Regions from separate parts of the Streptomyces sp. NPDC101132 genome, predicted to be linked through region 1. Evidence: riboswitches for the same ligand, from Rfam matches in the RefSeq annotation. Region 1 holds a riboswitch; the other holds the start of a gene.
What was found. A riboswitch is a leader RNA that binds a small molecule or an ion and turns the genes downstream of it on or off. The one in region 1 is predicted to bind S-adenosylmethionine.
Positions count from the first base shown of each region.

Region 1 (5,599 bases):
CTACGTCTTCGGCGTGATGACCGAGGAGCACATGGGCCGCGTGGAGTTCGCCTTCTTCTACCTGGTGTCCGGGTACCTGGCGCTGCTGGCGTACGCGGCGGCCAACGCCGACTCCCCGCAGACCCTGATCGGCGCCTCGGGGGCCATCTCGGCGGTGCTCGGGGCCTTCCTGTGCCTGTTCCCGCGGGCCCGGGTGACCAGCCTGGTCCCCGTGCTCCTCTTCCTGCCGCTGCGCTTCCCGGCCTGGATCGTGCTGGTGTTCTGGTTCGCCCTCCAGTGGGTGGCCGCGAACCGGGCCGGCAGCGGGCCGGGGGTCGCCTATCTGGCCCACCTGGTGGGCTTCTCGATCGGCTTCCTCTACGCCTGGGGGCGCTACCGGCGTACGACTAGAGTGAAGGACCCAGCCACGGCCACCGAGGGAGACAGCCAGCCGTGATCACCGCCCTTGTGCTCATCAAGACCAGCGTGGACCGCATCCCCGAGATCGCCGAGTCGATCGCCGCGCTGGACAACGTCAGCGAGGTCTACTCCGTGACGGGCACCTACGACCTGATCGCGATGGTCCGCGTCGGGCGCCACGAGGACCTGGCGGACATCATCCCCGGCAAGATCAGCAAGATCCCCGGCGTCGAGGCCACGGACACGCACGTCGCCTTCCGCACCTACTCCCAGCACGACCTGGAGGCCGCCTTCGCGATCGGCCTCGACGCCTGACCGACCGGGACGCACCGTCCCGGGCATGCCGGTGGCGGGCCACCGGGGCCCGCCACACCGTGCACGCGGATCCGGACCGTACGAGCGGGTCCGTGAGGGGCGGTCAGACCGCCGGGACGCAGCGGCCCTCCTCCGTGCGGTACTGCCACTTGGCGCCGTCGGCGACCAGTTCCCGCACGGCGCCGACGAAGCGCTCCACGTGCTCGTCGGGGGTGCCGGCGCCGAAGCTGACGCGGATCGCGTTCAGGCTGCGCTCGCCGGGGGCCGCCTCCGGCGCCCCGCACTCGCCCGGCTCCTGCGGCGCGCTGCCCAGCAGGGTGCGCACCAGCGGGTGGGCGCAGAACAGGCCGTCGCGTACGCCGATGCCGTACTCGGCGGACAGGGCGGCGGCGAAGTGGGAGCTGTTCCAGCCGTCCACGACGAACGAGATGACGCCCACGCGCGGCGCGTCGTCGCCGAACAGCGACAGGATCCGCACCTCGGGCACGTCCGCCAGGCCCTCGCGGACCCGCCGGACCAGCTCCTGCTCCCGCGCCACCAGCCGGTCGAAGCCGGCCTCGGTCAGCGCCCGGCAGGCCGAGGCGATCGAGTAGACGCCGATCACGTTCGGCGAACCGGCCTCGTGGCGGGCGGCCGTGGTGTGCCACTCGACGTCCACTCCCCCGGCGCCCTCCCCGCTGACGCGCCGCGTCACCTTCCGGGAGGCGCCGCCGCCGGCCAGGTACGGCTCCGCGTCCTGGAGCCAGTCCGCGCGGCCGGCCAGCACGCCGGAGCCGAAGGGCGCGTACAGCTTGTGGCCGGAGAAGGCCACCCAGTCCACGTCCAGCTCCGTGACGGAGACCGGGTGGTGCGGGGCGAGCTGGGCGGCGTCCAGCACGATCCGCGCGCCGTGCGCGTGGGCCGCGGCGGCCAGCTCCCTGACCGGCCACAGCTCGCCGGTGACGTTGGAGGCGCCGGTCACGCAGACCAGGGCGGGGCCGTGCGGGTCGCGGTCGGCCAGCGCGCGCTCCAGGGTCTCCACGGCCTGCTCCGGGGTCCGCGGGGCGTTGAGGTAGGTGACCCGGGCGTCCCGCCAGGGCAGCAGCGAGGCGTGGTGCTCGGTCTCGAAGACGAACACCTGGCAGCCGGCCGGCAGCACCTGCGCCAGCAGGTTGAGCGAGTCGGTGGTCGACCGGGTGAAGATCACCTGATCGGACGGCCGGCAGCCGAGGAACTCGTGCACCGTGACCCTGCTCTGCTCGAACAGGTCGGTCGACAGCTGCGAGAGGTACCCGGCCCCCCGGTGCACGCTGCCGTAGTACGGGGCGTACGCGGCCACGTCGTCCCACACCCGCTGGAGCGCGGGGGCGCTGGCCGCGTAGTCCAGGGCCGCGTAGGTGACCTCGCCGCCGGTGACCAGCGGCACGGTCACGTCGCGGCCGAGCACGGGCAGCGGCCCGTCACAGCAGGCGTCGGCCCCGGTCCGGGCGGAGGCGGCGTCGGTGGAAGTGGTGGCGGTGGCGTTCGGGTACGCGGACATGACGGTGTCTCCCGGTGGAGGAAGGGCGGATGGCTTCGTTCGACCCGTACGCGGGTACGCCGGAACGGCACGCGGAGTACGGGGGTTGCCTCGACGCACGGGAACGCGGACGTGCCACGGGACCGTACGGAGGGATGAAGAAAGGGCGCTGGGCGCCTATCGCATTCGCTTGCTCACGGAAGAAGCTCCTCGAGAGACCAGGACCCCTGGTGTCGAGGGGTCCGCGCTTGCCGAGGGCCTTGCTGCCCACGGCCTGGTCATCACCCGGGGCACCCCGCCACGGACGGAGGGTTGCCGGACAGCAAGCCGGGGCCAAAACGCTGTCACTCGTGACCTGGTGAGCATCCTGCCACAAGATCCGCCCAGCGCAACCGGCTGTCCGCATCCCGGACCGGCCGTACCCGCGAGGGGGCCGGGACGCAGCCGTCCCGGCCCCCTCGCGCCCGACCCACCGGGCCCGCAGCAGGCGTCACGCGTTGCTGGCGGCCACCCAGCGCTCCAGGGCGGCCCGAGCGGCGCCGGAGTCGATCGACTCGGCCGCACGGGCGATGCCGGCCGCGATCTCCTCCTCCAGGCTGCCTCCGCCGGGCTCCACGGCCACCAGGGCCGCCGCCGAGTTCAGCAGCACCGCGTCCCGCACCGGGCCGGTCTCGCCGGCCAGCAGACGGCGCGCCACGTCGGCGTTGTACGAGGCGTCGGCGCCGCGCAGCTCCGCGACGTCCACCAGCGGGATGCCGACGTCGCGCGGGTCGAAGGACTGCTCCACCGCCCGGCCGTCGCGCACCCACCAGACCCGGGAGGTGGCGGTGGTGGTCAGCTCGTCCAGTCCGTCGTCCCCGCGGAACACCAGCGCGGAGGAGCCCCGCTCGGCGAGCACGCCGGCGACGATGGGCGCCATCCGGGCGTCGGCGACGCCAGTGGCCTGGGAGCGCACCCGGGCGGGGTTGGTGAGCGGGCCGAGGAAGTTGAAGGTCGTCCTGATCCCCAGCTCCTTGCGGGCGGCGGCCACGTGCCGCAGCGCCGGGTGGAACTTGACGGCGAAGCAGAAGGTGATGCCGGCCTCCTCGGCCACCTCCGCCACGCGGCGCGGGGTGAGGTCGAGGTTGACGCCGAGCTTCTCCAGGACGTCGGAGGCGCCGCTCGCGGAGGAGGCGGCCCGGTTGCCGTGCTTGACGACCTTGGCGCCCGTCCCCGCGACCACGACGGCCGACATGGTGGAGATGTTCACGGTCTTGGCGCCGTCGCCGCCGGTGCCCACGATGTCCACCGTGCGGCCGGGCACCTCGATGAGGTTGGCGTGCGCGTACATCGTCCGCACGAGGCCGTTGATCTCGGCGACGGTCTCGCCCTTGGCCCGCAGGGCCACCGCGAAGCCGGCGATCTGGGCGTTGGTCGCCTCGCCGCGCATGATCCGGTCCATGGCCCAGGCGGTGTCGTCCGCCGAGAGGTCCTGACCGGTGAGGAGGGCGTCCAGGACGCCCGGCCAGGACCGGTCCGCCACGCTGTCGCCGCCTGCCGGGGTCACAACGTTCATGGTCCACTCCTGGGTCCACAGCCGATAAAGGGGTCACCCTCAGCCTATCGACCCCCACGGACGGCGAAGAGCCGCGTCCGGGGAGTGGACCCCCGGACTATGGACGGATATGGACGGGCGGACGGCGAAGAGCCCCGTCCGGTGCCCGGACGGGGCTCTTGCCGTGGCGACTGCTTCAGGAGTCACGCGCGGGGCGCGTCACTCCGTCGATCATCCGGAGGTCAGTGGTGGCCGTGGCCGCTCTGGATCTCCTTGTACTCCTCCACCGAAGGCTTCGGAATCTGGTTGTTCTCGCCGTAGTAGCCCTTGCTGAGCTTCACGCGCAGCTTCTCGCTGCCCTTGACCTTGCGCTCGACGCCGTTCTCGTCGACCGTCGGGCCCAGCTCGGCCGGCGCGTACTGCTCGTGCGCGGTGAGCGTGTGCAGCTTGGCCTGGTTGAGCGGCTCGTGGACCTCGACGAACTCACCGTGCGGCAGGCGCTTGATGATGCCGGTCTCGCGACCGTGCAGCACCTTGTCCTTGTCCCGGCGCTGGAGGCCGAGGCAGATGCGCTTGGTGATGATGAACGCGATGACCGGGCCGACGAAGAAGCCGATGCGGGCGAACCAGGTGATCGAGTTGATCGACAGGTGGAAGTACTGCGCGAACATGTCGTTGCCACCCGCGATGAGCAGGATGACGTACCAGGTCAGCCACGCCACACCGAAGCCGGTACGGGTCGGGGCGTTGCGCGGGCGGTCCAGGATGTGGTGCTCGCGCTTGTCGCCGGTGACCCAGGACTCGATGAACGGGTAGACGGCGATGGCCGCGAGGACCAGCGGGAAGATCACCAGCGGGATGAACACGCCCAGGACGAGCGTGTGGCCCCAGAGGTTGATCTCCCAGCCCGGCATGGCACGGATCAGGCCCTCGGAGAAGCCCATGTACCAGTCCGGCTGCGCGCCCGTGGACACGTGGTCCGGGACGTACGGGCCGAGCGCCCAGATCGGGTTGATCGAGGCGATCGCCGCGACGGCCGCGATGACACCGAAGACCAGGAAGAAGAAGCCTCCGGCCTTGGCCATGTAGACCGGCATCAGCGGCAGGCCGACGACGTTCTTCTCGGTGCGGCCCGGACCCGCGAACTGCGTGTGCTTGTGGTACACGACGAGGATCAGGTGGGCGACCAGCAGGCCGAGCATGATGCCCGGCAGCAGCAGGATGTGGATCGAGTAGAACCGGGCCACGAAGTCGTGGCCGGGGAACTCGCCGCCGAAGAGGAAGAACGACAGGTACGTGCCGACGATCGGCACGGACAGGATCGCGCCCTCCATGAAGCGGACACCGGTGCCCGAGAGCAGGTCGTCCGGCAGGGAGTAACCGGTGAAGCCGGTGAACATGCCGAGGACCAGCAGCAGGAAGCCGAAGACCCAGTTGATCTCGCGCGGCTTGCGGAAGGCGCCCGTGAAGAAGACGCGCATCATGTGCACGAGCATCGCCGCGACGAAGATCAGCGCCGCCCAGTGGTGGATCTGCCGGATGAGCAGACCGCCGCGGACGTCGAAGCTGATGTCCAGGGTCGAGGCGAAGGCCTCGGACATCCGCACACCCTGCATGGGCACGTACGAGCCGTGGTACACGACCTCGTTCATGCTCGGGTGGAAGAACAGCGTCAGGTACACACCCGTGAGGATGATGATGATGAAGCTGTAGAGGCAGATCTCACCCAGCATGAAGGACCAGTGGTCCGGGAAGATCTTGCGCATGTTGGACTTGGCCAGGGCGTAGATGCCCAGACGGCCATCGGCCCAGTCGGCTACGCGCTCGCCCGCGGGCGCTTTGCGCGTCTCGGT
Region 1 covers NZ_JBIVYX010000003.1:254,772-260,370, reverse strand. Annotated here, with positions in the region: gene ACIQUR_RS08740 (rhomboid family intramembrane serine protease) at 1-436, shown strand, start outside; gene ACIQUR_RS08735 (Lrp/AsnC family transcriptional regulator) at 433-714, shown strand; gene ACIQUR_RS08730 (aminotransferase class V-fold PLP-dependent enzyme) at 818-2,233, opposite strand; SAM riboswitch class IV at 2,452-2,568, opposite strand; gene trpD (anthranilate phosphoribosyltransferase) at 2,703-3,767, opposite strand; gene ACIQUR_RS08720 (cytochrome bc complex cytochrome b subunit) at 3,989-5,599, opposite strand, start outside.

Region 2 (5,599 bases), on a different contig from region 1:
ATGCCGGGGTGGTTCCGCTCCAGGGACTCGATGACCTCGGCGAGGGTGGTGCCCTCGGCGGGGACCTCGGCCTGGCCGCCGGTGTAGGTGCGGAGGATGGTGGGGATGCGGACGTTGACGCTCATGGGGCTGTGCCTTCCGGGGAGCAGCGGCGGGGGATCAGGAGGCGAGGCCGGCGGCGCGGAACGCGTCCAGGCTCGGGCGGATGGTGGCGGTCTGGCCGGTGCCGGAGATCGCCTCCAGGGTCTTGAGGCCGTCACCGGTGTTGAGGACGACCGTGGTGAGGGACGGGTCCAGCCGGCCCTCCTCGATCAGCTTCTTGGTGACGCCGACGGTCACGCCGCCCGCCGTCTCGGCGAAGATGCCCTCGGTCCGGGCGAGCAGCTTGATGGCGTCCACGACCTGCTCGTCGTTGACGTCCTCGACGTAGCCGCCGGTGCGGCGGGCGATGTCGAGCACGTACGGGCCGTCGGCCGGGTTGCCGATGGCCAGCGACTTGGCGATGGTGTTCGGCTTCTGGGGGCGGACCACGTCGTGGCCGGCCTTGAAGGCGGCGGAGACCGGGGAGCAGCCCTCGGCCTGGGCGCCGAAGATCTTGTACGGCTTGTCCTCGACCAGGCCGAGCCTGATCAGCTCCTGGAGACCCTTGTCGATCTTCGTGAGCTGCGAGCCGGAGGCGATCGGGATGACGATCTGGTCGGGCAGCTGCCAGCCGAGCTGCTCGCAGATCTCGTACGCCAGGGTCTTGGAGCCCTCGCCGTAGTACGGGCGGAGGTTGACGTTCACGAAGCCCCAGCCCTCGCCCAGCGGGTCGCCGATGAGCTCGGAGCAGAAGCGGTTGACGTCGTCGTAGTTGCCCTCGATGCCGACCAGGTCGCCGCCGTACACCGCGGCCATGACGACCTTGCCCTGCTCCAGGTCGTGCGGGATGAACACGCAGGAGCGGAAGCCGGCGCGGGCGGCGGCGGCGCCGACGGCGCCGGCCAGGTTGCCGGTGGAGGAGCAGGAGAGCGTGGTGAAGCCGAAGGCGCGGGCGGCCTCGACGGCGATCGCGACGACGCGGTCCTTGAAGGAGTGCGTCGGGTTGCCGGAGTCGTCCTTGACGTAGAGCTTGCCGGTGACGCCCAGCTCCCTGGCCAGGTTCTCGGCGTCGACGAGCTTGGTGAAGCCGGGGTTCAGGTTCGGCTTGTCGGCCACGTCCGCGGGGACGGGCAGCAGCGGGGCGTAGCGCCAGATGCTGTTCGGGCCGGCCTCGATCCGCTTGCGGAGGGTCTCCGGGTCGCCGGCGGGCAGGTCGTACGCCACCTCAAGGGGCCCGAAACACTCCGCACAGGCGAAGATGGGGCCGAGGTCGAAGCGGGTTCCGCACTCGCGACAGGAGAGTCCGGCGGCGGGACCGAGGTCGACCTGGGTGGGGGTAGCGTGCTGTGAAGCCATGATGGCGAGGCCCTTTCTCCTCATCTTCCCCATGGCGGACGTCGCCATGAGACGGAATTGGCACCTTCCCTAGCCAGGAGCCTCGCTGCGCGACGATGCGCACGAGACCGGCTGGAGGGTTGCCGGGGCTTCAACGGGCCGTGTCCCTCTGCCCCTCTGGATGAGCGGTATTCGATTGTCAGCGCGGCATCCGACCCCCGACATGCGTTGGTCATCCGCGTTGTTCAAGACTGTAACCGAAGGGCCGGGAGGTGGAAGGTTCCGTCCGAACGGCGAGATAGAGATCACTGGGAACGACCACTGACGAGGGGATCCGGGGTGCTGGAAGAGGTGGAGCGCTGGCTGGCCAGCCGGTCCTGGTCGGCTGCCGACCGCCCGCTCGACCAGCTGGCCGCCGCCAAACGGGCGCGGGGCAGCCGGGTCAGCGTGGTGCTGCCGGCGCTCGACGAGGAGGCCACGGTCGGGGAGATCGTGGAGGTCGTCCGGCGCGAGCTGATGGACCCGGTTTCCGGTACGCCGCTGGTGGACGAGCTGGTGGTGGTCGACTCGGGCTCGACCGACCGGACCGCCGAGGTGGCCGCCAAGGCCGGCGCGCGGGTGGTGCACCGGGACGAGATCCTGCCGCGGATCCCGGCGCTGCCGGGCAAGGGCGAGGTGCTGTGGCGGTCGCTGCTGGTGACCTCGGGGGACATCGTCTGCTTCGTGGACGCGGACCTGCGGGACTTCGACGCCGCCTTCGTCTCGGGGATCGTCGGACCGCTGCTGACCGATCCCGAGGTGCAGTTCGTCAAGGCGATGTACGACCGGCCGCTGGTCGGCGCGGACGGGGTGCCGGACGCGGGCCCGGGCGGCGGGGCCGGTCAGGGCGGCCGGGTGACGGAGCTGGTGGCCCGCCCGCTGCTGAACCTGCACTGGCCGCGGCTGGCGGGGTTCGTCCAGCCGCTGGGCGGCGAGTACGCCGTACGCAGGTCGCTGCTGGAGCGGCTGCCGTTCCCCGTGGGGTACGGGGTGGAGCTGGGGCTGCTGGTGGACGCCCTGCACACGGTGGGCCTGGACGCGCTGGCGCAGGTGGACGTCGGGGTGCGGATCCACCGGCACCAGGACGGGCTGGCGCTCGGGCGGATGGCGGCCGCGATCTACCGGACCGCGCAGCTGCGGCTCTCGCGCGGGCACCTGGTCCGGCCGGAGCTGACGCAGTTCGTCCGCGGCGAGGGCGGGTTCGAGCCGCGGACGTACGCCGTGGACACGGAGGAGCGACCGCCGATGCGGGAGATCGAGGAGTACACACGTTTGAGCGGCCGCGAGGCGGGCTAGGTTCGCCGCATGGCTACCCAGGACGGTCTTCAGGATCCGCGGCCGGGTCCGCAGGTGCTCGTCGCGGCCAACCGCGGCCCCCTCTCCTACGCCCTCGCCGCCGACGGCACGCTCAGTGCCCGGCGCGGCGGGGGTGGTCTGGTCTCCGGCCTCTCGTCCGCCCTGTCCCGGCGCCCCGGCTCGCTCTGGGTCTGCGCCGCGCTGGGCGAGGGGGACCGGGAGGCGGTGCGGCGCGGGGTGTCCGAGGCGGGCGTGCGGATGCTCGCGGTCGACGAGGGGGTCTACCAGGACGCGTACAACGGCATCGCGAACTCGGTGCTGTGGTTCGTCCACCACATGCTGTACGACATCCCGGTCGAGCCGGTCTTCGACGCGGAGTTCCGCCGGCAGTGGGACGCGTACGTGACCTACAACCGCGCCTTCGCCGAGGCCCTGGCCGCGGAGGCGGGCCCGGGGGCGGCGGTGCTGGTCCAGGACTACCAGCTGGCGCTGGTGCCGGGGCAGCTGCGCGCGCTCCGGCCCGACCTGCGGATCGGCCACTTCACGCACACCCCGTGGGCGCCGCCCGAGTACCTGCGGATCCTGCCGGACGACATCCGGGAGGAGCTGCTGCGCGGGATGCTGGGCGCGGACCGGGTGGGCTTCCACACCGAGCGGTGGGCCGCGGACTTCGCCCGCTGTGCGGCGGAGCTGGGCGAGACGCCGGCGGTGTCGGTGCACCCGCTGGGCGTGGACGCCGAGGACCTGCGGACGCTGGCGCACCGGCCGGTGGTCGAGGAGCGGCTGGCCGAGCTGCGGGAGGTCGTGGGCGACCCGGCGCGGAAGACGGTCGTGCGGGTGGACCGGACGGAGCTGAGCAAGAACATCGTGCGGGGTCTGCTGGCCTACCGCGAGCTGCTGCGGGGGTGGCCCGAGTGGCGGGGCCGGGTGGTGCACCTGGCCTTCGCGTACCCGTCGCGGCAGGACCTGGCCTCGTACCGCTCGTACACGGAGAGCGTGGGGCGGCTGGCGGAGGAGATCGAGGCGGAGTTCGGCACCCCGGACTGGCGGCCGGTGGTGACGTACGTGAAGGACGACTTCCCCCGCTCGCTGGCGGCGTACCGGCTGGCGGACGTGGCGCTGGTGAACCCGGTGCGGGACGGCATGAACCTGGTCGCCAAGGAGATCCCGGTGGTCTCGGACCGGGGCTGCGCGCTGGTGCTCTCGCGGGAGGCGGGGGCGTACGACGAGCTGGGCGAGGACGCGCTGGTGGTGAACCCGTACGACGTGTCGGCGACGGCGCGGGCGCTGCACGAGGCGCTGTCGATGGGGGATGCGGAGCGTACGGAGCGTACGAAGCGGCTGGCTGCCGCCGGCTGCGCGAACCCGCCGGCCCGCTGGTTCGAGTCCCAGCTCACGGAGCTCCAGGCCTAGTCCCTGTCTTTCGCCCCACGGGCGCGGGGCCCGGGTCCCGTGCCGGTGGGGGTCCCGTGCCGGGTGCGGGTCCCGTGCCGGGTGCGGGACCGGCGCGGGACCCGTTCGGGCCGCGGGCCCGTCAGGACAGGGCGGCGGCCAGGTCGGACAGGAAGGCGACGACCGCCGGAGGGCCGTCGAGGACGAGGTCCGCCCGCTCCGCCAGCTCGGCAACCTCCGCGCTCCCGCTGCACACCAGCAGCCCCGGCAGCCCGTTCTGGCGCAGCTTCTCCACCGCGGAGAAGGCGGCGAGGTCCCCCAGGTCGTCCCCCGCGTACAGCACGGCACCGGCGCCGGTCTCCGCGAGGTACTCGGCCAGGGCGACGCCCTTGTCCATGCCCGGCGGGCGGAGTTCGAGGACGGCGCGGCCGGGCTCGACGATCAGTCCGTGCCGCTGGGCCAGCTCGGCGAGCGGCTCCCGCAGCGCCTCGAAGGCGGCCTGCGGGTCGGCGGCACGGCGCGTGTGGACCGCGACGGCCCGCCCCTTCTCCTCGATCCAGGTGCCCTGCCAGGCGCCGATCGCGTCGAGGAACCCGGGCAGCTCGGCCCGGACGGCCGCGACCCCGGGGTGGGGGGCGGGCGCGTGGACGGTGCCGGATATCGCGTCCCAGCGCTCGGCGCCGTAGTGGCCGAGCACGGTCAGCCGCTCCAGCCCGGGTACGCCGGCGAAGCCGCCGTACCGCACGGCGACGCCCGCCGGGCGGCCGGTGATCACGGCGACGGAGCCGACGCGGGGCGCGAGGGCCGCCAGCGCGGGGACCGCGCCGGGGTGGGCGCGCGCCTGGTCGGGGTCAGGGACGATCTCGGCGAGAGTGCCGTCGAAGTCGAGGGCGACGACCGACCGCTCCGGTGTGCGGAGCAGCGCGTCGAGCGCTTCGCGGCCTGCGGGAGTGGTGGGCGTGGGCATGCGATGCGAATGGCTCCCCATGGCCCCGACCCTACCGGCGCCCGGCCCCCGGCGCGGGGTGCTTCCGTCCAACCCCCGGGAATCCGGGCCGCGGGCATCCGCGCGGGGGCCAGGCCCGGGCCGGGGTTTATCTCAGCGCTAAGGTAACGGCTACAGTGCGGGCATGACCGACCACGTAGACCGCGTCATCGCGCAGTGGGCCGAGCAGGCCCCCGACGCCGACGCCTCCCCCATGGGCGTCATCGGCCGGATCAAGCGCCTCTCCCACATCATCGACGCCGAGCTGCGCTCCACCTACGCCGCGCACGACCTCGACGCCTCCGCCTTCGACCTGCTGGCCACCCTCCGCAGGAGCCCCGCCCCGCACCAGCTGACCCCCGCCGAGCTGATGCGGGCCTCGATGGTGACCTCCGGCGCCATCACCCAGCGGCTGGACCGCCTGGAGGCGCGGGGGCTGATCGCCCGTACCCGCCGGGAGGCGGACGGGCG
Region 2 covers NZ_JBIVYX010000002.1:112,137-117,735, reverse strand. Annotated here, with positions in the region: gene ACIQUR_RS04850 (MoaD/ThiS family protein) at 1-125, opposite strand, end outside; gene thrC (threonine synthase) at 160-1,461, opposite strand; SAM riboswitch class I at 1,455-1,604, opposite strand; gene ACIQUR_RS04840 (glucosyl-3-phosphoglycerate synthase) at 1,756-2,751, shown strand; gene ACIQUR_RS04835 (trehalose-6-phosphate synthase) at 2,761-4,164, shown strand; gene otsB (trehalose-phosphatase) at 4,286-5,131, opposite strand; gene ACIQUR_RS04825 (MarR family winged helix-turn-helix transcriptional regulator) at 5,274-5,599, shown strand, end outside.
Region 2: another riboswitch for S-adenosylmethionine. It lies ahead of thrC (threonine synthase); the one in region 1 lies ahead of ACIQUR_RS08730 (aminotransferase class V-fold PLP-dependent enzyme).